4 regions of the Zooshikella ganghwensis genome follow, and region 2 is predicted to be linked to each of the others. Evidence: predicted binding sites of a transcription regulator. Region 2 holds the regulator's gene; each other region holds the start of a gene.
What was found. Region 2 encodes FNR, which switches genes on or off when oxygen is low (the NO sensors DNR and NnrR bind a similar motif). Its sites were predicted from a motif close to TTGATNTANATCAA; they were not measured.
Positions count from the first base shown of each region.

Region 1: narL (two-component system response regulator NarL) is a predicted target of FNR. The motif match lies at 3,973-3,986, and genes of this name have one in related genera.
Region 3: adhE (bifunctional acetaldehyde-CoA/alcohol dehydrogenase) is a predicted target of FNR. The motif match lies at 2,790-2,803, and genes of this name have one in related genera.
Region 4: KHS79_RS08530 (Hsp20/alpha crystallin family protein) is a predicted target of FNR. The motif match lies at 2,699-2,712, and genes of this name have one in related genera.

Region 1 covers NZ_JAEVHG010000002.1:297,424-303,404, forward strand. Annotated here, with positions in the region: gene KHS79_RS05110 (hybrid sensor histidine kinase/response regulator) at 1-613, shown strand, start outside; gene KHS79_RS05115 (hypothetical protein) at 1,105-1,692, shown strand; gene moeA (molybdopterin molybdotransferase MoeA) at 1,886-3,121, opposite strand; gene narL (two-component system response regulator NarL) at 3,171-3,821, opposite strand; gene KHS79_RS05130 (MFS transporter) at 4,279-5,892, shown strand; gene KHS79_RS05135 (histidine kinase) at 5,980-5,981, opposite strand, start outside.
Region 2 covers NZ_JAEVHG010000001.1:658,672-664,652, reverse strand. Annotated here, with positions in the region: gene ccoS (cbb3-type cytochrome oxidase assembly protein CcoS) at 1-20, shown strand, start outside; gene KHS79_RS02980 (sulfite exporter TauE/SafE family protein) at 13-741, shown strand; gene hemN (oxygen-independent coproporphyrinogen III oxidase) at 852-2,234, shown strand; gene fnr (fumarate/nitrate reduction transcriptional regulator Fnr) at 2,350-3,111, shown strand; gene KHS79_RS02965 (adenine phosphoribosyltransferase) at 3,132-3,665, shown strand; gene KHS79_RS02960 (hypothetical protein) at 4,121-4,615, shown strand; gene KHS79_RS02955 (glycerate kinase family protein) at 4,638-5,816, shown strand; gene KHS79_RS02950 (TraR/DksA family transcriptional regulator) at 5,874-5,981, opposite strand, start outside.
Region 3 covers NZ_JAEVHG010000008.1:137,812-143,792, forward strand. Annotated here, with positions in the region: gene pflB (formate C-acetyltransferase) at 1-1,791, shown strand, start outside; gene pflA (pyruvate formate lyase 1-activating protein) at 1,951-2,739, shown strand; gene adhE (bifunctional acetaldehyde-CoA/alcohol dehydrogenase) at 2,937-5,585, shown strand; gene KHS79_RS13010 (type II secretion system protein N) at 5,862-5,981, shown strand, end outside.
Region 4 covers NZ_JAEVHG010000004.1:195,081-201,061, reverse strand. Annotated here, with positions in the region: gene KHS79_RS08540 (S8 family peptidase) at 1-502, shown strand, start outside; gene KHS79_RS08535 (acyl-CoA dehydrogenase C-terminal domain-containing protein) at 568-2,352, opposite strand; gene KHS79_RS08530 (Hsp20/alpha crystallin family protein) at 2,809-3,258, shown strand; gene KHS79_RS08525 (hypothetical protein) at 3,490-3,735, shown strand; gene KHS79_RS08520 (acyl-CoA dehydrogenase C-terminal domain-containing protein) at 3,859-5,661, opposite strand.

The DNA of each region.
Region 1 (5,981 bases), on a different contig from region 2:
CATGTTGACAGAATACGAGCAAGCGCAGTTTCTTAAACACCCAAAACATCAATTAGTGAATGCTACCCTAATAAAGCCTATTACTATTTCCAGCCTATATAAGGCTGTGATGAATGTTAAAAATAACGACAAGATAACAATAAATCAGCTTAACTCACACAAATTAAATCGCTTAGCAGATATACATATATTAGTAGTTGATGATAGTCAATTCAATCGAGAAGTTGCCAAAGATATTCTTATCACGGAGGGTGCTATTGTCGAAGTTGCCGAAAACGGGTTACACGCGCTAAAAGTTTTAGAAAACAATAGTAAAGCATCTGCGTTTGATATTATTTTGATGGATATGCAAATGCCTGTTATGGATGGATATGAAGCCACACGAAAAATACGGACTATACCATCTTTTGATCAGTTGCCTATTGTAGCGTTATCTGCAAGCACTTTAAAAAAACAACTGAATGAAGCATTCAAAGCTGGAATCAATGCGTTTGTTTCTAAGCCTATTGATGTCAACGAGCTAGTTAACGTCATACTGAGCTTATCTACACCAAAGTCATTTAAAAAACCATCGTTAAGTACTGATAAAACCACAGAAGAATTAGACTACTAATTAATAGTATAGGTGTCAGGCTAAGCCTGTTTTCTCTATAATCAATCCCCTCTGTTATTTATAGTTACAGAAGAACAACGACAATAAACTCTAAAAATGTTTCAAGTGCACCTTAGAATCGCTTCGCAGACCCTTTAGGGTAAACACTATGGATAGTGTGTATAAAAATCCTACGTCTTGGGTATATTTACGGTCAGTTCACCTGATTAATATACAAGCATTACACATCATAATTTGGCACACATGCTCCACAAAAATAACTAGTCAAACATATTAAATAATGTACAATGCTATATTTTAGCAAAATAAATAGTACATAAGTACAATATTATGAAGGATAACGGGCGAGGACGATATGTAAGTTTTAATAATCGTATTAAGGAATTTGTATAAAAATTATGATATACAACTATGACTTATTTATTTTCATAGCCGTATCGTATAAAAAACATTCAAACATAAGCAGTAGGTTATAGTTAAAAATATTAACAATGAGCGACTCATCTTTATTAAATAGATCTCAGGATAATCCTGACTTATTCTGGGACATATCTTCCATTACCAACAAAACCAAAGCCATTCATTTTTTTCAATCAGTATCATCCTCTTTTTGTGTATACAGCCCCACAGTAAAAAAAATATACAGCAACTTTGAAGTTATTCTACCTAAAGATTACCACAGTAGTTTGATTGTTTTACCAAACCCTTTTGCATTTCATGATACATTCAATCGTGTCAATGAAGAAGCCATTAAATCTACAGGAATTTTATTATTTCCTGGTGAAGTATTTCAAAAAAAAGGGTTGATTATTTGCATTACACAAACCAAAACGAAAAAAGTACAGCATATTGAACTGGATAGTGCTTCTGTTTTTTTAAACAGACTTTACCAACGCCGCTTTAATACACCATTTTTACCTATATTACTTAATGGAGATTTAAAAGAGTTCAAAGCCAAGTCACCTTATTTACACTTGCATAGATTTGATCCAACAGCTGTTACCGGGCTAAGCCAGTTTGAAATAAGATCAATCACAGCGACTATTAGCGAGCGTTTTCAAAGTATGTTAAATAATTAAAACTATAATTTTGCTTATTTACTAGTTTACAAGGGATAATTTCCTAAAGCAGAAGGCCATCCTTGACTTCTACTGCTTACAGCACCTCAATGAAAGGATTGACAGTATTCAACGTATTTATATAGATGAAGACTTTAGATATTTCGAAAAAAGTACATTATACTCTTCGTATTAGGCATAAATAACAACAACGTTAAAGCAAAGGAGGTTGGAATACTTCAATCATTACTTTTTCACCAGCCACCATACTTTCTTGGTTCTCATCTAACACAATAAAACAGTTAGCGCCTACTAAAGATGACATGATTGCACTTCCCTGCTTCCCTGTTGGTGTTACTAATAACTCACCTTCATTGTTCGATGTATAATGGCTACGGATGTATTCTGTACGGCCTTGTCGCTTCTTCAATGGGTGTGTAAGTGTTGCACATAAATAGTTTGGAGGAAGATACTCTCCACCCGTCATTTTTACCATCGCTGGTAATGCCAATTTGTAAAACGTAACCAAAGCAGATACCGGATTACCCGGTAATCCCAAAAACAAAGCGTTTGACAGCCAGCCATATGCGAAAGGTTTACCTGGCTTAATCGCTACCTTCCAAAGGTGTAATTCACCCAGCTCACTAATAATATCTTTAATATAATCAGCCTCACCAACAGAAACACCTCCTGAGGTGATAATAACATCACACTGGTTATTTGCTTTAATTAAAGTGTCTTTTATCAATTGAACATTATCAGCAATAATACCAAAATCATGAACATCACATCCCATATTCGAAAGTAACGCATTCAACATGTAGCGATTACTATCGTAAATATCCCCCAAATGGAGTGTTGTACCTAATGCTTTAAGTTCATCACCCGTAGATAATAATCCAACCTTTAACTGTCGATAACCGGTGACAGTTGAAATACCTTGCGCTGCCAAAAAGCCAATATCTGCTGCCGAGCATTGATGTTTTGCGGGTAATAATATCTTTCCTTGCTTTATATCTTCACCTTTTAAGCGAACGTGATCACCTTGCTTCACCTCTCCAGAAAATATGACTTTATCAGAACGCTTATCACACAACTGCTCTTGCATAATGACTGTATCTGCTCCAGTTGGTATGGGGGCTCCAGTCATAATGCGTACACATTGCCCTTTTTCAACAGATCTAGTATATGGCTTACCTGCCAGCGCAGTACCAACGACTGTTAAAGGTTGACCTGACTGATAATCTGCAAACCTAACTGCATACCCATCCATAGCAGAATTATGCCAAGCAGGGTTGTCCATTAGAGCATAGATAGGTTGCGCTAGATAACGATGTAATGCTTGAGGCAGTGGAAGCTCCTCATATTCAGCATGAGGCTTAACTGCCGCTAACAGCTTATTGAGGGCATCATTAACAGAGATTAATCCAGGTTGGTCACAACAACTCATTTACGTTTCCTTGCCAAGATTCTTATGGATAACTCGCTTCAGTCAACTATTAACTTCTTTTTTGTTTATTAATTACCCACACTGCTGCTTCAACACGTGAACGCATATTAAGTTTTTTTAATAAATGTTTCACATGCACTTTCACTGTTCCATCAGAAATACCTAATTCACGCGCAATTGTTTTATTGCTATACCCTTGGGCAATTCGCATTAATATCTCATATTCACGACTGGTTAAAGAAGCTAAAAGATTTTCATCTGTCTGGTCGGGCTTACGAAGCGCTGTAGCTAACACTTCAGCTAAACGCTCACTAATCACCATTTTACCAAGAACAGCCTGCTTTATTTTATCGAGAATATCTTCAGGCTCCATATCCTTTAGTAAGTAGCCATCTGCACCTGCTCGTATACACTGAATAACATCAGCCTCATTATCAGAGACCGTAAGCATAATAATTCGTGCAGTCACACCTTGATTACGCATCATTCGAAGTGTTTCTATACCATCAAGCCCTTGCATATTCAAATCTAACAAAATCAGGTCAGGCTCACTATGTTTGACCATGTCAAGCGCATCTTGCCCGCGGCTAAACTCACCAATAATCTGTAGACTATCTTCTAACTCAAGTAATTGTTTTAACCCTTTTCTAAATAAAGGGTGGTCATCGACCATTAAAATAGTAGCAACTTCAGAAGACATTACGTTGGTCTCTAAGTAGTTCTATAATAGCTATACCCTTCACGAATCGTTACAGACCAGACTAGCCCCGCTAAAAATCCTTCGTTTTGGGTATATAATTAATATCATCAAAAATTCGCATAATCGCTTTCACTCAAACGATGATAAACCTTTGATCTGTGTCAGCATTATGCTAAATACCAATTATAGTGGATAAATTGCTTTATCCCTTATGTAAATAGTTTTATACCTCTTAATTGGTATTTTTATTTTTGTATTTCATGTTATCAAATAAACATATCCTGTTCTACATACTGTCATACAGTTTACTTAAGCCCTTACTAATACAAAAATCTAACCGTCTTATATTGAAAAAATAATACATGCAGTCTACCTATTCCTGGGCATTGTCCCTTACTTACCATCCTCTCATAGTGAGTTTACATTTCGTCACGCCTCATGAGTGGGGGAGATCACTATGACAGATATAACACACTGGAACCCTGAAGATACCCAGCAATGGGAAGCATCAGCAAAAAATATTGCAACAAGAAACCTTTGGATTTCTATTCCATCATTGCTGTGTGGCTTTGCAGTCTGGTTATACTGGGGCGTTATCACAGTTCAAATGTTGAACCTAGGCTTTCCTATTGCTAAAGCGGAACTTTTTACCCTGATGGCTATTGCCGGCTTAACAGGTGCAACCTTACGCATACCGAGTAGTTTTTTTATTCGTTTATGTGGTGGTCGAAATACTATTTTCTTTACGACGGCGTTGTTAATTATTCCGGCCTTAGGAACAGGAATGGCCCTGCAAGATAAAAATACTCCGCTTTGGGTATTCCAGCTTTTAGCACTTTTATCTGGAATAGGTGGGGGTAATTTTGCCTCTTCAATGTCAAACATTAGCTTTTTCTTTCCTAAAAAAAAGCAAGGTCTTGCCCTGGGTCTCAATGCGGGACTAGGGAATTTTGGTGTAACAACAATGCAAATTATTGTTCCTTTATTTATGACCTTTGGTGCTTTTGGTACATTAGGCGGTGAGCCAATGGTATTAATTAACGGCTCAGGAACCCTGATAGGAAAAATCCCAGCAGGCTCAGAAACCTGGATTCAAAATGCTGGCTACGTCTGGCTGCTGCTACTTATTCCTCTGGCCTTTTTAGGCTGGTTTGGTATGAATAATTTATGTACTCCTGAAGTATCACCAGACATAGGCAATGCATCAAGTGCATTTACCAAGATAACCTTTATGTTTCTTATCGGTTTTCTAACCGCTGGTGTTGGGTTATGGCTGATGCTGCCAGAAACTGCAAATGGCTCTGGCTGGGGGATTCCCAAAGAAATTGTTCTCATTGGTATTATCACTGTGACCGTGTTTGCCTTGAAAAGTTTGCCTGGACAAATAAAAACCAGCCTGTCACGGCAATATAAGATTTTTAATAATAAGCATACCTGGATTATGAGTATCATTTACACCATGACCTTTGGCAGCTTTATTGGTTTTGCAGCAGCCTTTCCATTAGCGATCAAAGTCATATTTGGTTATAGCCATATTATGACTGACGGCCAGATGACCCATGATACCGTAAACCCTAATGGTCCAAGTGCACTCATGTATGCATGGATGGGACCCTTTATTGGTGCGCTCATTCGTCCTGTCGGTGGTTGGATAGCAGACAAGGTAGGTGGTGCAATAGTAACGCAATTCTGCTCAATTATTATGGTTGTCAGTGCACTAGGTGTCGCCTATTACATGCAAGCTGCATATAATTCAGCAACACCTGAAAATTACTTTGTGCCCTTTTTTATTTTATTCCTTGCTCTATTCACCGCAACAGGCATAGGAAATGGTTCCACCTTTCGCACCATTGCAATCGTTTTCCCTAAAGAGCAAGCGGGTCCTGTTCTGGGCTGGACATCTGCAATAGCTGCTTATGGAGCATTTTATATTCCGCAAGTAATAGGTGAGCAAATCACTGCCACTACGCCTGAAGTCGCTTTAATTGGTTTCGCAATATTTTATGCTATCTGCGTAGTCATCAATTACTGGTTTTATTTACGTAAAAATGGAGAGTTTTATAACCCTTAGTTTACTCTAGAAATAGTGCATTTTTTGAGTCCCCCTATAGCCTGCTTTGAGAGTACACTTTCTCAAAGCAGGCTATAAAGCACCACATC
Region 2 (5,981 bases):
AAAACAAAGCGAATGATTGACGCTAGTAGTTTCACCACAGCCTTCCTGCTAGGGGTATTTGGCGCAGGTCACTGCCTAGGCATGTGTGGTGGTTTAATGGGAGCACTTGCACTATCAACTCCCTCAGGAAGCTCTTCAAGCATTTATCTTGCACTTTTTAACTTAGGCCGAATTATCAGCTATGCCCTGGCCGGTTTATTACTTGGCTCATTGGGTTGGGCTATTCAGTCGCTAGGGCTGGGTACAGGCCTACGCACTGTAGCCGGACTGTTATTAGTTGCAATGGGGCTATACCTGGCAAACTGGTGGCGTGGATTAACCTATTTGGAAAAGGCTGGTGGACGTCTTTGGCAGAAGATTAAACCTCTCACTCAAAAATTCATGCCTCTTAAATCATTCAAACACGCGTTTGTTTTGGGTGGACTTTGGGGATGGTTGCCCTGTGGACTGGTGTATAGTTCACTAACCTGGGCTGCTGCCAGTGGCAGTGCCTGGAACGCTGCTACCTTAATGATGGCCTTTGGACTAGGTACACTTCCTGTCATGATAGCCTCAGGTTTATTTGCTCAACAGCTTCATCGTTTGCTCAATAGCCATGGTGTTCGCCAGCTATTGGGTATTTCTGTTATTCTTTTTGGTTGCTGGACTATACCCGGCCCTCACCAAGCTTGGCTTATGTCAATTACTCAATCATTATTACCAAATAATGACACCCCCATTACACATCATATGTCGCATTAGTTGTTTTAACTGGCACCTAGCTAGATTGCGCTTGATGCACATCAAGACAAACCACACCAAACGTACCTAAACTGACCTCCTGAATATGATTAGGAGAGGCAGCTTTAATTATGGTGCAAGCGCTTGAGTGGGACAGTCAATTGATTCACCGCTACGCAGTAAACGGTCCAAGGTATACTTCGTACCCTACTGCCGTTGAATTTACTGCACCATTCTCTGAGGTTGACTATTTGAATGCTGCAAAGCAAAGCAAGCAGCTAAATACACCTCTTTCACTTTATTTTCATATACCTTTTTGCGCTAATATTTGTTACTACTGCGCTTGTAATAAAGTTGTTACAAAGCAACGTTCTCAGGCTGTCAGTTACATTAAAAACCTGATTCGCGAAATGCATTTTCATGCAGAATATTTTGGTCAACGAGAAGTAACACAATTACACTGGGGAGGAGGAACACCTACCTACTTAAGCTTAGAACTTATGCAACAGTTAATGGAAAAAACAAACGATTATTTCCAACTTGTTGATGATGCGAGTGCTGATTACTCAATAGAAATAGATCCAAGAGAAGCTGACTGGGCAACGATGGGCCACTTGCGTCAGTTAGGCTTCAATCGAATTAGCCTGGGAATTCAGGATTTTAACCCTGTCGTGCAACAGGCAGTAAACAGAGTTCAAACCGAAGAAGAAACATTAGCAGTTATTGATGCTGCCCGTACATTAAGTTTCAAGTCAGTGAACGTAGACTTGATATATGGGTTACCTCATCAAAACACTCAAAGCTTTTTGACAAGCTTAGATAAGGTCCTTGAACTGGCACCTAATCGTCTCTCAATCTTCAATTATGCACACCTCCCTGAGCGATTTAAACCACAACGTCGTATCAGTGAAAAAGACCTACCCTCACCAGCTGAAAAGCTTTCTATTCTGAAGCACACCATTGAGCACCTTATCAATGCTGGTTACGTGTATATCGGGATGGATCACTTTGCACTGCCTGATGATGAGCTGACAGAAGCTAAAGTCACAGGGCAACTGCACCGTAATTTTCAAGGCTATACGACGCATAAAGCGTGTGACTTACTTGGTTTAGGCTGCTCTGCAATCAGCCAGGTTGGTGATACTTACTGGCAAAACCACAGTAAGCTAGATAACTACAGCCAACAGGTCAATCAAAACACCTTTCCATTTCAGCGTGGCTTTGTTTTATCTACAGAAGACTCACTGCGAAGAGAGGTCATCAGTCAGCTGATTTGTCACTTTGAGCTAAACACTCAGCAAATTGAGCAGCAGTTTGGGATTGATTTTAACCGGCATTTTGCTTACGAGCTAGACGCTTTACAACTGATGGCAGAGGATGGCTTGCTGACTATTAATGAGGATAATCTTACTGTTAACCCAAAAGGCCAACTATTAATTCGCAATATATGTATGGTATTCGACCAATACTTAACCAGAAATAATGAAACAACACGCTTTTCAAAAGTAATATGAACGCATCTTAGTAATTCCCGTTGGAGTTTTTAGTAGTTTCCCCTACAATAGCCTCTAATCAGATACTAGCATTAAACATATATGACGACGGAAGTTGATTAGAGGCCCTCACAGCATGACGTCGAAACCTACTGTAAAACACTTAAATCAGGTGGCCTGTAAAGACTGTGCCCTGCAGCCTCTTTGCCTGCCTATTGCTTTAAACACTGAAGATATTGATTTACTTGATAAAATTATCAAGCGGGGACGCCCTTTGCGCAAGGGAGAACACCTGTTTCTTGAAGGAGATAAGTTTGCTTCGATTTATGCCGTTCGCTCTGGCGCGCTAAAAACCTATACCTCTACTAATGACGGTGATGAGCAAATCACAGGCTTTCATTTGCCTAGTGAGTTAGTAGGAATGAGTGGTGTTGACAGTGATGCCTATCCTGTTTCTGCCCAAGCTATTGAAACTACCACTGTTTGTGAAATTCCATTTGATCGTTTAGATGAGCTTGCGGAATCTTTGCCTGAGTTACGCCGCCAATTAATGCGCATCATGAGTAAAGAGATTCGTGAAGATCAACAAATGATGCTGTTGTTAAGCAAAAAAAATGCTGATGAGCGTATTGCTACTTTTTTAGTCAATCTGGCAACACGGTTTAGACGTCGTGGGTACTCCTCTCAGTCCTTTCGACTTCCCATGTCCCGCAATGAAATGGGTAACTACCTAGGGCTTGCTGTTGAAACAGTCAGTCGCGTTTTCACCCGCTTCCAAAAAAATGGCTTAATTGTCGCTAACGGTAAAGAAGTCAAAGTTGTTGACCCTATCAACTTATGCTCTTTAGCAGGGGGAAAGCCTGTTGAAGTTAAAAAAAATGGCAGCACTGACACCTAACAATAAGTAACCCGCTCCTCATGATTTTTGACGAATATTACATTAAGTCACTGATTCGTAGTGTACATGACTGGCCTGCGCCTGGAGTTATCTTTCGTGATATAACTCCTCTTTTCCAGTCACCTAAAGCGCACCGTATGGTCATCGATAGCTTGATACAACGCTATGTTGACACAGAAATAACCCATATTGCTGCCCTTGATGCGCGTGGTTTTTTGCCCGGAGCGGTTATCGCCTACGCACTGAACAAGCCACTCGTATTGCTTCGTAAACAAGGTAAGCTTCCTGCAGAAACTGAAACTGAAACCTATGACCTAGAGTATGGACAAGCTACCATTGAGGTGCAGCGCGGAGCTCTGGATCCAGGTAATTCTGTCTTGCTTATTGATGATTTAATTGCAACAGGTGGAACTCTACTCGCTGCCGCTACATTAATCAGGCGTTTAGGTGCTCACGTATATGAAGCCGCAGCGATTATTGATTTACCTGACTTAGGTGGTAGCACAAAGCTGCAAGATGCCAATATTCCAACGTTTACACTCTGCGCATTTTAAGTTTTAGCCGCCCCCTATCTCAACCCAAAGTCGATCCTGCCAGGCGAATCGCCTGGTAGGAAGCTGTTTTCCAGCTTTTTAATAAGCAAAACGGTCATCGTATCTTTTGGCAAACTAGCTCCATACCATCCAAATCTTCACCTTTCCGTCATACTTTTGTCTTTAAAAAAACATACTTGTTTGAATAATTGACACCATCATCCAGAGAGGTCATGGCTAAAATAATGCTGTTTGATTTACAGGAGTAAATTCAATGGCTAGTTTTGCTATGCACATGAGCAAAAATCATAAACTCAATACGTTACAGTGACTTTTTTAAAAAATAGGCTAGGTTAATGGGAAAGGTAATTATAAAAACAAGTTATTACTTTCCATAAACAGCCCTATCTGTAGATTGGTCAATATTATGCATGGCTTCCCATATAGATTTTGGGCTGCGATAAGAGAGTGAGACCATGGGAATCTGTCCAGATGAACTTCGCCACTATGTTATTAAACCCACATTAGACTATATCGATATGTGGTCCCCTTTTGCCGAAAACCTGTTGCTGGGCACAGCAGCTCAAGAAAGTGGTTTAGGCTTCTACTTAAAGCGTCATAAGCAACGTTCATTAGGCATCTACTGTATTACACCAATGATGCATAAAAATATTTGGGACCGGTACTTAGTTAAGCACTCAGACTTAGCGAGTAAAATTCGTGGATTGGCCAGCCAGCACGAGTTTCTTGCTAATCCTCATGCCGAACTTGCCACAAATTTATCATATGCTACTGCAATAGCTTGGTTAATATATAAGCGAAACCAAAATTTTATTGAGTCTGAGCCTAGTAACATTTATATGCTAGCCAAATGCTGGCGACGTTTTTATCATGTTAGACCCCAAGCCCATCTAGAATCTTTTATACAGCATTATCAGACTTTAATTTTAAATAACAGCGAAGCAGCATAACTGCTATTACGGGGACTGATCCATGCATATTTTAATTGCACCGGATTCATTTAAAGGATCGCTGACAGCCTTAGAAATATGTCAAACATGCACCTCTGCAATTCACTCAATAGCGCCTAATACTCAAATTACTTCATTTCCCCTTGCAGACGGTGGTGAAGGGACTGTTGATGCCTTTGTACATAATGCTGGGGGACAAAAAATCAACCTGACAGTGACTGGTCCATTAAATAAACCTGTTGATGCCTTTTACGGTATTTTGGCTGACAATAAAACCGCTATTATTGAGATGGCAAGCTGCGCTGGACTTCCTCTTCTTACCCCAGAGCAACAAAACCCACTTTATACCACAACTAAAGGTGTTGGGGAGCTTATACTCAATGCGCTCGATAGACAGTGCAATAAAATCATTTTAGGGCTGGGGGGAAGTGCAACCCATGATGGTGGTGCAGGCGCTTTAAGTGCTTTAGGTTACGAGTTTCTTGATGAGCATCAACAGCCTATTCCTGCCGGGGCCGAAGGCTTACTTAAGCTATGCTCTATTAACACTGCCAACTTAGACCCTAGAGTTGAAAACACCGAGTTTATCATTGCGAGCGATGTAAAAAACCCTCTTTTGGGAGAGCATGGTGCAGCCAGTGTATTCGGGCCTCAAAAAGGCGCAACCCCTGAAATGATTCCGACTCTGGATCGTGCGGTCAACAACCTTATTCAACGACTCGCCCAGCAGTTTGATATGCCTGCTGCTGAGATCATTCAACAGCCAGGAGCTGGCGCAGCAGGGGGAATGGGAGCGGGATTACTGACTAGTTTGTCCAACGCATCAATTCATTCAGGCTTCGAAGTCATCGCTCAACACTTAAACTTAACCGATTTATTTAAACATGGTGACCTTGACTTAGTGATCACTGCAGAAGGACAGATCAACCAGCAGACCTCTCAAGGGAAGCTTCCTGTAGGCGTAGCCAAACTTGCCAGTCAGTACAATATCCCCGTCATTGCCCTCGTCGGTAGTATTGGTAAAGGTGCTGAGCTTACACATGAACAAGGTATCACCAGTATTTTTAGTATTATTAACCAACCTATGCCTCTTGAGCATGCTGTCACGCATGCTGATGAACTTCTTCACCAAACCATGCGTGAAATTTTCCGGTTAGTGCGAGCTTTTCATACCGAAAAAGCTTCTGGTCAAAAGGGCTGATAACTTTTTTAAAAAGTAAAAGTTAAAGATGGGTTGCAAACTCAACGTTCTTTATAACTAGCGATTCATCGCTTGCTGTTGGTCCGCACAACGAATACAGCGCGCAGTATAAGGCATGATTTCCAGCCGGGCCTCAGGAATAGCTTGGCCACAGTGCTCACAGGT
Region 3 (5,981 bases), on a different contig from region 2:
CCTGAAATTCTGAAGTGTCGTAAAGCCGGTATCGTTACAGGCTTACCTGATGCCTATGGACGTGGCCGCATTATTGGTGACTACCGTCGTATAGCGTTATATGGGATTGATCGCTTAATTGAGGACAAGCAGCAGCAGAAAGCTGACCTTAACCCAGATTCTTTTGATGAAGATGTGATGCGCTTGCGTGAGGAGCTGTCTGACCAAGTCCAAGCGTTGAAAGATATGAAAGTGATGGCACAGAGCTATGGCTTTGACATCTCTCGCCCTGCAGTGACAGCACGTGAAGCGATTCAGTGGACTTATTTTGCTTACTTGGCAGCGGTTAAGTCTCAAAATGGTGCTGCCATGAGTATTGGCCGTATTTCTTCTTTCTTAGATATTTACATTAAGCGTGATATTGACAATGGGTCTTTGACTGAGTCTGAAGCGCAAGAAATGATAGATGACTTGGTTGTTAAATTACGCATGGTACGCTTTTTAAGAACACCTGAGTATGATCAACTGTTCTCCGGTGATCCTACTTGGGTAACAGAAGTTATCGGTGGTATGGGTGAAGATGGCCGCACGTTGGTCACTAAAAACTCATTCCGTGTCCTAAATACACTTTATAACTTGGGACCAGCACCTGAGCCTAACCTGACAGTCTTATGGTCTGAGCAGTTACCGAAAAACTTTAAAAACTTCTGTTCTAAAGTATCTATCGATACCAGCTCGATCCAGTATGAAAGTGACGACCTAATGCGTCCTAAGTTTGGTGACGACTATGGTATTGCCTGCTGTGTATCAGCAATGCGTATTGGTAAGCAAATGCAGTTCTTTGGTGCTCGCTGTAACCTTGCTAAAACTATGCTTTACGCTATCAACGGTGGTATGGATGAGAAAATTGGTTTGCAAGTAGGACCAAAAATGGAAGTAATGGCTGATGAATACCTGGATTTTGATAAAGTCTGGGAGCGCTTTGACCATTACATGGATTGGGTTGCGAATCAGTACGTTAAGTCTTTGAATATTATCCACTATATGCATGACCGTTATAGCTATGAAACTGCTCTGATGGCCCTGCATGATCGTGATGTGTACCGTACGATGGCTTGTGGTATTGCTGGCCTATCTATTGTGGCGGACTCACTGGCAGCGATTAAATACGCGAAAGTGAAGCCAGTACGCAATGATGAAGGATATGTCATTGATTACCAGATTGAAGGCGATTTTCCTAAGTTTGGTAACAACGATGACCGTGTTGACCAAATCGCAGTGGATGTTGTACATCGCTTTATGGAGCACGTACGTAAGAACCCAACTTATCGCAAGTCTGTACCGACTCAGTCTATCCTGACCATTACTTCTAATGTTGTCTATGGTAAGAAAACAGGTACTACACCTGACGGGCGTAAGGCGGGTGAACCTTTTGCTCCTGGTGCGAACCCCATGCATGGTCGTGATGAAAAAGGTGCGCTAGCGTCATTACTGTCTGTATCTAAGCTGCCATACAATGATGCTGAAGATGGTATTTCCTATACCATGTCTTTAGTACCTGGAGGTTTAGGTAAAGATAAAAACGCTCAAGTGACAAACCTAAGTGCGATGCTTGATGGTTACTTCAAAGCCAGTGGTCATCATGTTAACGTCAATGTGTTAAATAAAGAAACCTTAATGGATGCAATGGAACATCCAGATCAGTATCCACAATTGACTATTCGTGTGTCAGGTTACGCTGTAAACTTTGTTAAGTTGACACGTGAGCAGCAAATGGATGTTATTTCTCGGACATTCCATGCCAGAATGTAATCTCTGAAGATTATCTCGTTCCTAAGAAGCAGGGCAAAGCCCTGCTTCTTAGTGTCTGAAGGTTGCGTGAAGATGGTATAGACTAACTTCAGCATAACTGTATTTGGCTTTGTTCTATCGTGGAGTGAGCCGATCAATGCCCGTTGTATTAGGTGGCGAATGACACAACTTATCTATCCTTTTAAAGACTCTATCACTGTAGACCCTCTACAAGTGTCGGGTAATGTCCACTCGGTGGATAGTTTTGGAACGGTTGATGGTCCTGGAACACGTTATGTAGTGTTTTTACAGGGCTGTTTGTTTCGTTGTAAATACTGTCATAACCGAGATACCTGGGATCTTGAAGGGGGGCAGAAAAAAGCAGCTGGTGACTTAGTAAAAGAAATAGTTGCCTATAAACCGTTTATGGAAGCCTCTAACGGAGGAGTAACGGTGACAGGCGGTGAGCCTTTGTTGCAGGTACCATTCGTTAAAGCTTTGTTTACCGCGCTTAAAAAAGAAAAAATTCATACATGCTTGGATACCAATGGTTATGCTACTAAATATAATCAGGAGTTAGACGAACTGCTTGCGCATACTGACTTGGTATTGTTGGATCTTAAACAGGTAGATGATAAGCGTCACAAAGCACTGACTGGTGTGAGTAACAAGAAAACACTGAAGTTTGCTCAATATGTAGCAGAAAAAGGTATTCCCGCATGGATTCGTTTAGTGGTTGTACCAGGCTATACAGATGATGAGCAAACAGCTAGGCAAATGGCTGAATTTATCCAACCGATGAGTAACGTGGAAAAAGTTGAGTTATTGCCCTATCACGAATTAGGTAAGCATAAATGGGAAGCGTTTGGTGACCGCTATCCATTAGTGGGTGTTGAGCCACCACCAAAGGAAACGTTGCTGAAACTACAGGCTATTTTTTCGGAATATCACATCAAAGTAACGTTCTAAAACGAAAGTTTTGCTTTATTTATGCATTGTTTTGGTAAGTTTACTACAAAATGACATGTATCAAGTTTGCAGCTATAGAACTGTACTAGACTTGTCTTAAATAAAGCACTCCTGAATGAAAACCGCTAGCAAACAGCTCAAGCCAGGTGCTGAAAAGAATTTTTATTTTGCGTTTTTAGTTTTAATAGGAGTACGACATGAGTGTCAGTAACCTCGATAAGCTGGATAAGTTAATCGCTCAAGTAAAAGAAGCACAGCAAGCCTATGCTAATTTTACTCAAGAGCAAGTTGACGAAATCTTCCGCGTTGCTGCATTAGCGGCTAACGACCAGCGTGTTAAGTTAGCAAAAGCTGCAGCAGAAGAAACTGGAATGGGTATTGCCGAAGATAAAGTGATTAAAAACCACTTTGCTTCTGAGTATATCTACAACCAGTACAAAGATGACAAGACCTGTGGTGTTCTTGAAGAAGACAAAACTTACGGCATCATGAAAGTGGCTGAGCCTATTGGCTTGATTGCGGGTGTCGTTCCTACCACAAACCCTACTTCTACCGCTATTTTTAAAGCACTGTTAGCGTTAAAAACCCGCAACGGTATTATTTTCTCACCACACCCTCGTGCTAAAAAGTCCACTGCACTTGCTGCACGTATTGTCCGTGAAGCAGCAGAAAAAGCGGGTGCTCCTAAAGGCATCGTTGCTTGTATCGATGAGCCTTCTGTAGAGCTGTCACAGCATTTAATGCGTCACCCAGATATCAATATGATTCTGGCAACAGGTGGCCCAGGTATGGTGAAGGCTGCTTACTCTTCTGGTAAACCAGCGATTGGTGTAGGTGCAGGTAATACTCCTGCGGTGATTGATGAAACTGCAGCGGTCAAAATGGCTGTTAGTTCAATCATTATGAGTAAAACCTTTGATAACGGCGTGATTTGTGCCTCTGAGCAATCTGTTATCGTGGTTGATAGTGTATATGAAGAAGTTAAGCGTGAGTTCCAAGCACGCGGTGCTTACATCTTATCTAAAGATGAAAAGAAAAGTGTCGGTGCCAAGGTGCTTATCGATGGCAACATGAACCCAGCCATTGTTGGCCAGCCAGCCTGGAAAGTGGCTGAAATTGGTGGTGTAGAGGTTCCTAAAGAAGCTAAAATTTTGATTGCTGAGTGTGACTCTACTGCTACAGAAGAGCCATTTGCGCATGAGAAACTATCACCAACACTGGCGATGTATCGTGCTAAAAACTACGATGATGCAGTAGCTAAAGCAGTTGCTTTGGTTGAGCTTGGTGGTATTGGTCATACTTCTGTGCTTTATACCGATCAGTTCGCTAACCAAGACCGTATCAATGTTTTTGGTAAAGCAATGAAGACTGGACGTATTCTAGTCAATATGCCTGCTTCTCAGGGTGCGATTGGTGACTTGTATAACTTCCGTCTAGCACCTTCATTGACATTAGGCTGTGGCTCCTGGGGAGGAAACTCTGTCAGTGAAAACGTGGGTGTTAAACACCTTATTAACGTCAAAACAGTTGCATGTCGGCGAGAAAATATGTTGTGGCACAAAATCCCTAAAGACATCTATTTCCGAAATGGTGCACTGCCTGTTGCCCTTGAAGAGCTGAAAGACCGCAAGCGTGCCATTATTGTTACTGACCCTTTCCTATACAATAGCGGGTACGTTGATCAAGTAACTGATGTTCTTGGTCGTATTGGCTTGGAAACTGAAGTTTTCTATGAAGTTGAAGCAGATCCATCGCTGATTACTGTAAATAAAGGTGTTGAAATGATGAACGCCTTTAAACCTGATGTAATCATTGCGTTGGGTGGTGGTTCACCAATGGATGCCGCCAAAATTATGTGGGTGATGTACGAATACCCTGAAGTTCGCTTTGAAGATTTAGCTCTGCGCTTTATGGATATCCGTAAACGTATTTATACATTCCCTAAATTGGGTATTAAAGCGAAGATGGTGGCTATTCCTACTACTTCAGGTACAGGCTCAGAAGTGACTCCTTTTGCGGTGGTAACTGATACTTCAACTGGTATCAAGTATCCTATTGCTGACTATGAGTTAACACCAGACATGGCGATTATTGACCCTGACCTGGTGATGAACATGCCACAATCATTGACTGCATTTGGTGGTGTGGACGCTTTAACTCACGCCTTAGAAGCCTATGCCTCTGTATTTGCCAATGAGTATACTAACGGTCAAGCATTAGAAGCTATTCGCCTATTATTTAAATACTTACCTGACTCGTATGCCGAAGGTGCTAAGAACCCTAAAGCGCGAGCGAAAGTACATTATGCAGCGACAATGGCGGGTATTGCTTTTGCGAATGCATTTTTGGGTGTTTGTCACTCAATGGCTCACAAAATTGGTGCAGCGTTCCATATCCCACACGGTTTAGCGAATGCGTTCTTAATTTCAGAAGTTATTCGATATAACGCTTCTGATGTACCAACTAAGCAGGGCACTTTCCCTCAATATAAATACCCTCAAGCTAAAGTACGTTATGCGCGTGTTGCTGAGTACATTGGTCTGGGTGGTGCGACTGAAGATGAGAAAGTTGAGAACCTGATTAAGGCTGTGGAAGGTTTGAAGAAGGCTGTAGGTATTCCTGAGTCTATTCAGGCCTACGGTGTTAGCGAGAAAGAGTACCTGTCTAGACTGGATGAAGTGGCAGAAGAAGCATTTGATGATCAATGTACACCTGCTAACCCTCGCTACCCGCTGATTTCTGAGATTAAAGAACTGTTGACTAATGCCTACTATGGTTCTAGTCAGAAGGCACCTCTGAAGTTAGTAAAAGATAAAGAAAGTAAAAAAGGTAAAAAAGTGTCATAAACCCTAATACAACACCCTCTGTATAAGGGAGTGACCAGCCCAAAAAACGGACTCATTTGAGTCCGTTTTTTTATGGGGTAAACTTTTTGTGATAAAGCAGGTTGAGTGTGAAGCGTGAGATTAGTCTGGTATTGATGTGATTGTCTTCAAAAACCTTCAGTGATTAGTTAGAATGCCCACAGTTATTATATGACAAGCGTCGTAAAGAGGTATGAGCCACTGCTATTCATTGGTAATGGGATACCCGGATGTACCTTTAGGAGTCACTGAAATATTGTGAGCACTATTCATACTTTGATTGACCGAACACTTGGGGTCATCTTGCTTGCCAGCAGTTGTGCTGTAGGTTACTGGGGTTATCTGCAGATCCAGAGTAATGAGCATCAAACACGTCAG
Region 4 (5,981 bases), on a different contig from region 2:
TGCAAGCCAATACACACCAGCGAACTGTAAAGGCGTTATTTCTATTGCAGCAACAAACCGAAATGGTGATAAGTCATATTATTCGAATTATGGGCAGTCTGTTGATGTAGCCGCACCTGGAGGAGAAACACGTATTATCCAAAATGGCCATGTACAACAACAAACGTACAATGGCATTTTATCCACCATAGAAGGGGGCTACGCATTCTATCAAGGTACCAGTATGGCTGCTCCCCATGTTGCTGGACTGGCTGCTTTAATGTATTCAGTTAACCCTAAGTTGACGCCGACAACCACAAAGCAGATTTTAAAAGACACGGCAAAAGTATTTTCAGCCAATGCAACTCTTTGTAAAAAATACGGGTGTGGTACTGGAATAATTGATGCAGGCGCCGCAGTCAAAAAAGCCAAATCATTGCTTGATGAAGATACAACAACGCCACCTACGCCAGAGACAGATAATAGTTGCTCATGGTTAGATTGGAATTGTTGGCCTTATTAATTCTTTAACTTGATGATAGCGATGGTATACCCTTCGCTATCATCAGTTAAGCTGAGTGTTATAGTTTAAAACTGCTCATCATCAAGTGAAAATAAATCTTCACTGCCAGCCATAATACACTGCTCGAGTCCATAAATACGTGGTAATAACTTATTAAAGTAATAGCGAGCTGTTTTCAATTTAGCATCATAAAAAGCATTGTCCTTATCAGATTTATGCGTTACTACCACAACAACTTTTGCCCACATATATGCATAGGCTACATAGCCAAACAAGTGTAAATACTCAACAGAAGCAGCACCCACTTCATTTGGATTATTTTTTGATTTATCAATCACCCAAGCGGTCACTTTTTCCAATGTAGCAATGGCATTTTGTAGTGGTTTCAAATACGTATGCATAGCTTCACTCTGTTGCTGCTCTATGAACTCACGCATTTCTACCACAAATTCAGCAACATACTGACCACCATTAGCAACGACTTTACGCCCTACGAGATCAAGTGCTTGAATACCATTTGTGCCTTCGTAAATTTGTGCAATGCGTACATCGCGAACGAGCTGCTCCTGCCCCCACTCAGAGATATAACCATGCCCGCCAAGGACTTGCTGCCCCAAAACACAAGCATCTAAGCCCATATCACTAAAGAAGGCTTTAGCAACAGGCGTCATGAGTGCTACAAAGTCTTTTGCCTTTTTCTGCTCAGTTTTATCTTGGCTGTATTTAGCTGTGTCTAACTGCAAGGCTACATATGTGGAAAATATCCGAGCACCCTCAGTTAAAGCTTTCATATTAAGTAGCATTCGTCGTACATCAGGATGAACCAATAAGGGATCAGCATACTTGTCAGCACATTTTACTCCAGTAGGTGATCTTGCTTGTAACCGGTCTTTGGCATAATTTGCAGCAATTTGATAGGAAGCTTCAGCACAACCAATACCTTGAATACCAATGGAGAGTCGCTCATAATTCATCATGGTGAACATGTACATTAAACCTTTGTTTGCTTCACCTACTAGAAACCCTCGTGAACCATCAAAGTTTAGTACACACGTTGCTGAGCCCTTTATTCCCATTTTATGCTCAACAGAACCACAGTTGACCTGATTAAACTCACCTAAAGAGCCATCTTCGTTCACCCATATTTTGGGAACAATAAACAGCGATATCCCTCTAGATCCTGCAGGAGCATCAGGTAATTTTGCTAAAACTAAGTGGATAATGTTGTCAGTAAGATCGTGCTCTCCACCAGTAATAAATATTTTTGTCCCCGTAATCGAATATGTGCCATCACTATTAGGCTCAGCTTTAGTTCGAATAATACCTAAGTCAGAACCTGCATGTGCTTCAGTTAAACACATAGAGCCTGCCCACTCACCAGAATACATCTTAGGTAAAAACTGTTGTTTTAGTTTATTATCAGCATGTGAGTCTACGGCTAAACAGGCCCCTACTGTTAACACTAAATATAAAGCCAGTGAGTTATTTGCCCCATAAAGCATTTCTTCAAAGTGAACAGACAGCATTTTTGGCATTCCCATTCCGCCAAATTCGGGATTACCTGTAATACCTAACCATCCACCCTCAGCAATCGTTTGGTAAGCCTCTTTGAAACCTTGTGGCGTTTTAACCTTACCTTCTTGCCAAACGACACCTTGGCTATCACCTGACTGGTTTAGAGGTGCCAGCAGTCCTCCAGCAATCTTATTGCCTTCTTCCAAAATAGCTTCAGCAATATCACTATCAACTTGCTCTTTCAATGCCGGCCAAGATTGCCACTTAGTCTGACAATTAAAGACATCATTAAGTAAAAAACGAATATCGGTTAAGGGTGCATTATATTCAGCCATGATGGCACCTCAGCAAAAATTAAATTAAGTTTTTCTAGTATATCCATATCCACTGCGACGACTTAAATAGTTCGCAAATGGAGTTAACCACTATACATTTTATGTAGTGTTTTATTGATGCTTAACATCAAATAATAATAAGTGTGACCTCTACTCCAACGCTTTCAACCATCCTTTGAAATAGCTATATCTAATATTACTATAATACCTTATAAACTTTTTTATTGTATTCGTCGCAATATGACTCATTAGTATTATTATATACCGATCACGAAGGGTATAATTTGCTCAAACTACTCTCTGATTTAACGCGTAGTGTTACATACAATTATCAGCAAAATATTGCATGATATTTATCAATATTATTTTAACAATTTTCTAATACAGTACGATTTACTAGGTCCTGTTAACACTCTACTTAATAGATGGTTATGTTATTTCATGGAGGAATAAAACATGAGTATGGTTCCGTGGAATCCCTTTAGCGAGCTCGAAACACTGCTTGATCGTTATCAGCGCATGTCTGGCAAATCTGCACAAACACCAGCAGGGGGGCGGGAAGCAATGAAAGTGAATGACTGGTCTCCCGCTGTTGATATTATTGAAACCGCTGAAGAGTACCTTATCAAAGCTGAACTACCAGAAATCAAAAAAGAAGATGTCAAAGTGACAGTCGAAGAAGGCGTATTAACGATCCAAGGGGAAAGGAAGTACGAGTCAGAAGAGAAAAATCGTAAGCATCACCGCGTAGAGCGTTTTTATGGCAGTTTTGCCCGTAGCTTTCACCTTCCTGAAGATACTGACACCAGTGCTATTCGTGCTGAGTTTACCGAAGGTATGCTCAACTTACATCTACCTAAAATGGAAAAACCAGCCACTCGTTCAGTAGAGATCAATATTAATTAACCCATTATTACATCGGGAGCATATGGTCCATGTCTAACAAAAATGGTGCCGTGTGCTCCCGAAAATATATTCTCAATAACCGCCATAACGACTCAACTTTAGTTTTTAACCTACCAAATATATAAGCTGAGCGATTAAGCCTGCTTACTATTATTTCTTGTCATTCTTTGTAAAACGTAGACTTATCAATTATTTTTGTTCTTTAAAGCATCAAACCCAAGTAGTCATATCATGAAGTTATGGTTCTTAGTTATTATTCACAGTATAAGTACTCTTCTTAAATGCCAATCATTACAGCATGACTTAGTTTGTCATCAGCTCACTAAAAATCAAGAAACAAAAAAACAGCTTGTTTATATTATTTGGGTCATTACCACATTTTTTATGCTTATTTGCACACTATTATTACCTGTAGTCATCATTATTATGTTGAGTACGACATTTTTAGGCTTCATGATTTTAGATGAAACAGAATAAAAAAAGCCCGCTAAACGCGGGCAAGATAAAGGAGCTGTATGAAAATTACCAAACCAAAATCTTTATACACTTCACTTTGAACATAGCAGTGTGCTTTTAGTAAAAAGCACACAAATCACTGAATTATTCAACTCCAAACTCGTCTTCAGCAATTTCCATCAAATTATCAGCACCTGATAGTATCGCTGCTTTATGCATTTGGGTACGAGGTAAAATCCGTTTAAAGTAAAAACGTGCGGTTTTTACTTTAGCGCTATAAAAGCTTTCTTCTGTCGTTCCCGCTTTTAACTTTTCCTGGGCTACTCTTGCCATATCAGCCCAGAAATAAGCCAAGCAGGCATAACCGGAGTACATCAGGTAATCAACCGCTGCAGCACCTACTTCATCCCGGTTTTGCATAGCAGCCATACCCACCTTCAGGGTGATATCTCCCCACTCTTTGTTAATTTCAGTCAATGGCCCAATAAACTCCTGCAAAGCTTCTTCATCAGCATTAGCCTGACAGAATTTATGAACCACTTTGGTAAAGCGCTTCAGTGTTTCACCCTGAGTCATAAGCACTTTACGTCCGAGCAGATCGAGTGCTTGAATACCCGTTGTTCCTTCATACAACAGCGCAATTCGGCAGTCCCGAACATTTTGCTCCATTCCCCACTCACGGATATAACCATGACCGCCATAAACCTGCAGGCCTAAGTTAGCTGCCTCAAAGCCCACCTCAGTCATAAAGGCTTTTGCTATAGGGGTAATAAAAGACAACAGTTGCTCAGCTTCATTTCTCATTTCGGCATCAGGTGAAAGCTTAGCAACATCGACTAATTTCGCAGCGTAATAGGCTAACGCTCGATTACCCTCGCCAAATGATTTGATCGTCATAATCATACGACGAATATCAGGGTGAACAATAATGGGGTCAGCAGGTTTATCCGGTGCTTTGGGACCAGACAAAGAACGCATCTGTAAACGGTCTTTGGCATAGGTTAAAGCACCCTGAAAGGCCACTTCGGTATGTGCCAAACCTTGAAGCCCCGTACCCAAGCGCGCTGTATTCATAAAGGTAAACATACAGTTTAAGCCTTTATTCGCTGGACCAATTAGATAACCTGTAGCCTCATCAAAGTTCATAACACATGTTGAGTTACCATGAATGCCCATTTTATGTTCAAGGGAACCACAGTGAACTGCATTACGCTCCCCTGGCTCACCCTGCTCATTAGGCAGCCTCTTAGGCACAATAAATAAAGAAATACCTTTGGTGCCAGCAGGGGCATCCGGCAAACGTGCAAGTACGATGTGGACAATATTATCAGCCAAGTCATGCTCACCCGCTGAAATAAAGATTTTGGTACCTGAAATACGATATGAGCCATCAGCATTAGGGTCAGCTTTACAACGCAGCAGGCCCAAGTCTGAACCACAGTGAGGCTCAGTCAGGCACATCGTGCCAGTCCACTCACCTGAAATCAGCTTGGTCAAATAAACTTGCTTTTGGTCTTCTGTGCCATGGGCAGACAGCGTATTCATTGCACCATGGCTTAGGCCAGGATACATACCCCATGACCAGTTTGCTTCACCAACCATCTCACTAAGCACCAAGCCCAAAGACTCAGGTAAACCCTGGCCACCATACTCAGGCTCATGGGCCAGTGATGGCCAGCCACCTTCTACATATTGTTTATAGGCTTCTTTGAAGCCTGAAGGCGTTGTTACACCCTCAGCACTCCACTTGCAACCTTCTTCATCCCCTGAGAGATTTAATGGCGCTAGCACTTGCTCACAAAACTTTGCTCCCTCCTCCAAAATCGCATTAACCATATCAGGTGTTGCGTCTTCACACCCAGGCATCGTTGCGTAGTGCTCTGGATAACCCAACACTTCATCTCTAACAAAACGAATATCACGTAAAGGTGCTTTAAATTCTGGCATAGTGCTAACCCCTCACTCTGGTTTACTTCTTGTTTTTATTTGTTTTTACAAATTTGTGTGTTGCTTTTGTCTATCCTGGTTTGTTGCAACATTATGTATGTATAGCGCTTCAGGAGGATTCTAACTGGTTGTTATTTGAGCATAAAAATAATAAAACAGTTGTTTGAAACATACGTTGGCAAGTTTAACTTGTCAAGTTAAAGCCATGTGTATTTCCAGATACGCTAACCATCATTTTAGTCATTTTTTCAAACTGTCGTTCGAATGAAATGTCATAGCACCAAGTTAGTTTAGAAAAAACTTATCTAAATCTAAAATCG